One region of the Streptomyces sp. CA-106110 genome, then DNA from elsewhere that is predicted to be linked to it. Evidence: predicted binding sites of a transcription regulator. Region 1 holds the regulator's gene; the other holds the start of a gene.

Evidence for each region. The regulator HrcA, encoded in region 1, represses chaperone genes, less so after heat shock. The targets are predictions, from matches to a motif close to TTNGCACTCNGNNNNNCNGAGTGCNAA.
Region 2: a site for HrcA is predicted at 1,334-1,360, ahead of groES (co-chaperone GroES). Genes of this name have one in related genera too.

What each region holds. Positions count from the first base shown of each region.
Region 1 is NZ_JBNJNB010000001.1:8,070,581-8,072,776, forward strand. Features, by position in the region: gene ACQEXA_RS37170 (MBL fold metallo-hydrolase) at 1-710, opposite strand, end outside; gene hrcA (heat-inducible transcriptional repressor HrcA) at 904-1,923, shown strand; gene dnaJ (molecular chaperone DnaJ) at 1,924-2,196, shown strand, end outside.
Region 2 is NZ_JBNJNB010000001.1:5,177,855-5,180,050, forward strand. Features, by position in the region: gene groL (chaperonin GroEL) at 1-729, opposite strand, end outside; gene groES (co-chaperone GroES) at 879-1,187, opposite strand; gene ACQEXA_RS23685 (polysaccharide deacetylase family protein) at 1,570-2,196, opposite strand, start outside.

The DNA of each region.
Region 1 (2,196 bases):
AACTCGTCGCGCTGCGCCCGTACGAACCCCGCGTCCACCACCGCGCCGTGCCCGGGCACGTACACCGCGTCCTCCCCGCCCAGCTCCAGCAGCCGGTCCAGAGCCGCAGGCCAGTGGGAGGGCACCGCGTCCGGGCCCGCCTGGGGTTCGCCCGACTCCTCCACGAGGTCGCCGCAGAAGACGACGTCCCGCTCCCCGGGGACGAGGACGACGAGGTCGTGGGCCGTGTGGGCGGGTCCCACGTTCGCCAGCAGCACCCGCAGCCCGCCGAGGTCCAGGGTCCACTCACCGGAGACCTGATGGCGCGGAGGCACCAGGAGGTCCGCCGCCTCGGCCGCCACCTCCGCGTCCAGGCCGTTGCGCACCGCGTCCGCGACCAGTTCGCCCCGCTCGTGGACGAGCACCGTGTCGATGCCTGCCGCGCCGAACACCTCGGCGTCCGCGAAGGCTGCCGCACCGAAGACATGGTCGAAGTGGGGGTGGGTGAGCGCGAGATGGGTCACACGCCGGTCCCCGCCGAGGGTCGAGAGCAGCCGCAGCGCCTCGGTACGCAACCGCGCGCCCTCGCCCGGGCCGGAGCCCGCGTCGACCATCAGGGCCCCGTGCTCGCCGACCACCAGTCCCGCCGTGCAGTTCCAGCCCGGGAGCCGTGTGCGCCCCGCTCCCGGACCGAGCGCCTCCCACCCGGACCCTTCCCACAGCACCGTCATGCGCCGACGCTATCGGTAGGCGCCCGATCCGGGAGGACAGCCCAGGACAGGTCGGTACACGTCGGTACGACGGCGTCGCCCGGCCTTGCCGGGTGCGTACCCGACCGCCGTACACTTGCTCCGGGATGCTGGCACTCGTACACGCAGAGTGCCAGGGGAGCGTCAAGGGGACGAATCGCTGGAGGTGTGCGCGATGCTCAGTGAACGCAGGCTCGAAGTGCTGCGCGCCATCGTCCAGGACTACGTCGGTACCGAGGAGCCGGTGGGTTCCAAGGCGCTCACCGAGCGGCACCAGCTCGGTGTCTCCCCGGCCACCGTCCGCAACGACATGGCCGCGCTGGAGGAGGAGGGGTACATCGCCCAGCCGTACACCAGCGCCGGACGCATCCCCACGGACAAGGGCTACCGACTCTTCGTGGACAAGCTCGCGGCCGTCAAGCCGATGAGCCCGCCCGAGCGGCGCGCGATCCAGAACTTCCTGGAGGGCGCGGTCGACCTCGACGACGTGGTGACGCGCACCGTGCGGCTGCTCGCACAGCTCACCCGGCAGGTCGCCGTCGTGCAGTACCCGTCCCTGACGCGCTCGACGGTGCGCCATGTGGAGCTGCTGTCGATGGCGCCCGCGCGGCTGATGCTCGTGCTGATCACGGACACCGGCCGGGTCGAGCAGCGCATGATCGACTGCCCGGCGCCGTTCGGAGAGACGTCTCTCGCCGATCTGCGCGCGCGTCTCAACAGCAGGGTCGTGGGCCGCCGCTTCGCGGACGTTCCGCAGCTGGTCCAGGACCTGCCGGAGGCCTTCGACGAACCGGAGGACCGCGGCACGGTCTCGACGGTGCTCTCCACCCTTCTGGAGACGCTCGTGGAGGAGACCGAGGAGCGGCTGATCATCGGCGGCACCGCCAATCTCACCCGCTTCGCACATGACTTCCCTCTCACCATCCGTCCCGTCCTCGAGGCACTCGAGGAACAGGTCGTGCTGCTCAAGTTGCTGGGAGAGGCGAAGGATCCGGCCATGCGCGTGCGTATTGGCCACGAGAACGCCCACGAGGGACTCAACTCCACGTCCATCGTCTCGGTGGGCTACGGTTCGGGCGGCGAAGCAGTAGCGAAACTCGGCGTGGTCGGACCGACCCGCATGGATTACCCGGGAACGATGGGAGCGGTACGAGCGGTGGCACGGTACGTCGGACAGATCCTGGCGGAGTCGTAAGTGGCCACGGACTACTACGCCGTACTCGGCGTGCGCCGCGACGCGTCGCAGGATGAGATCAAGAAGGCGTTCCGTCGGCTCGCCCGCGAGCTGCACCCGGACGTCAATCCCGATCCCAAGACGCAGGAGCGGTTCAAGGAGATCAACGCCGCCTACGAGGTCCTCTCGGACCCGCAGAAGAAGCAGGTCTACGACCTCGGCGGCGACCCCCTGTCCCAGTCGGGCGCGGCCGGTGCGGGCGGCTTCGGTGCGGGCGGCTTCGGAAACTTCTCC
Region 2 (2,196 bases), 2.9 Mb from region 1:
GGAGCCGGCCTGGATGATCTTCTCCAGCAGCGGCAGCAGGTCCGCGATGGCGGCGATCTTGCCCTGGTGGATGAGGATGTACGGGTCGTCGAGGACGGCCTCCATACGCTCCTGGTCCGTCACGAAGTACGGCGACAGGTAGCCCTTGTCGAAGGCCATGCCCTCGGTGAAGTCCAGCTCCAGACCGAAGGTGTTGGACTCCTCGACGGTGATGACACCGTCCTTGCCGACCTTGTCCATCGCCTCGGCGATGAGCTCGCCGACCTGCTGGTCCTGAGCGGACAGCGCGGCGACGGCGGCGATGTCGGACTTCTCCTCGATCGGGCGCGCGGTGGCGAGGAGGTCCTCGGCGACCGCGGCCACGGCGGCGTCGATGCCCTTCTTCAGGGCGGCCGGGGAGGCACCCGCGGCGACGTTCTTCAGGCCCTCGCGCACCAGCGCCTGGGCGAGCACGGTGGCGGTGGTCGTACCGTCACCCGCGATGTCGTTGGTCTTGGTCGCCACCTCCTTCACCAGCTGGGCACCGAGGTTCTCGTACGGGTCGTCGACCTCGACCTCACGGGCGATGGTGACACCGTCGTTGGTGATGGTGGGCGCGCCGAACTTCTTGTCGATGACGACGTTGCGACCCTTGGGGCCGATCGTCACCTTGACCGTGTCGGCAAGCTTGTTGACGCCGCGCTCGAGGGCGCGACGGGCGTCCTCGTCGAACTTCAGGATCTTCGCCATGGAGCGTTTCAGTCCTCTCGAATGCGATCATCGGCCGCCCCCGCAGGACGGCCGCCATCGCGGTGAAGAACGAACCGCGCCCCCGGCGCCCGGCTGATCATCGGTCGCGGGGGCCAGGGGCGCAGCTCGAAGCAGTCTTCTTCGGTGAATTACTTCTCGATGATCGCGAGCACGTCGCGAGCCGAGAGGACGAGGTACTCCTCGCCGCTGTACTTCACCTCGGTGCCGCCGTACTTGCTGTACAGCACGATGTCGCCGGTCTTGACGTCGAGCGGAAGGCGCTCGCCGTTCTCGAAGCGGCCCGGGCCCACGGCCAGGACGACGCCCTCCTGGGGCTTCTCCTTGGCGGTGTCCGGAATGACCAGGCCAGAGGCCGTGGTCTGCTCGGCGTCCAGCGGCTGGACCACGATGCGGTCCTCAAGCGGCTTGATGGCAACCTTGGAGCTGGTGGTCGTCACGATCCGACCTCCCCCTTCGGAGATCTCACGGGGTCAACTGTCTGAGGTGGCGACCAGGTCGATCCGTCGTCGCGGGTGCCGGACCTGCCCGTCGCTTTGTTGGCACTCTCCAGTGGCGAGTGCCAGGGCCGAGACTATGACCGCGATTAGCACTCGGTCAAGCGGAGTGCCAGTCGCCCGCGTCGCGGCGTGGCCGGCCGGGGTCGCCGGGCCTGTGTCCGGCGTCCCGGGGCGGTGCCTCCCGGACGGCGACGGCGCCGCCTGACCCTCTTCATCGGCCTGAACCACCTTGTCCTCGAACGCCGGACAGGTCCGCGGAATGCCCGGCTCCGTACCGCCCGGGTCTCCGGGGCACGCGGGCTCGGCGCGGCGCGCGAGCGGACTACACGTAGTCCTCGAGGCGGGCCACCGTGAGCCCCCTCGCCTGGATGCGCCGCAGGAGATGGCTCGTCTCTACGGTCACGGAGGCGAGGGGACGGCCCGGCTCGTGGGGCCGGACGATGTCGCCCGCGCAGACGAACCTGCCCCGGCCGTGCCGCTCCGATGCCGTGCGCCACAGGACCAGGGCCGTGATGCCGCAGTCCGCCGCCGCGCGGAGCGTGGTGCGGTCGTAGGCGCCGTAGGGCGGGTGGAGCAGGTGCGGGCGCAGGCCGAGGCGCGCCTCCAGCCGGTCCCGCTGGCCGCAGATCTCGGTGTGCTGTTCGTCGTAGATGCGGCCGCGCAGCGGAGTGTGGTCCAGGGTCTGGTTCTGGATGGCCGCACCGGCCTCCCGGAGCCGTGCGACGTGCGCGAGCCCCGGCTCCACGGCGCGGTCCGTGAGGAACACACTGACCGGCAGCCGCAGTTCACGGACCATGTCGGCGAACCGGGGATCGTCCTGGACGCCCTCGTCGTACGTCAGGAAGACGACCCTGTCATCAGTGGGGACATGGTCGAGGACCTCTGGCAGCCCCGCTCCGGGCCGGCCCGCACTGCCGGCCCGGGGACGAGCCGGCCGGGGTGCCGGGGC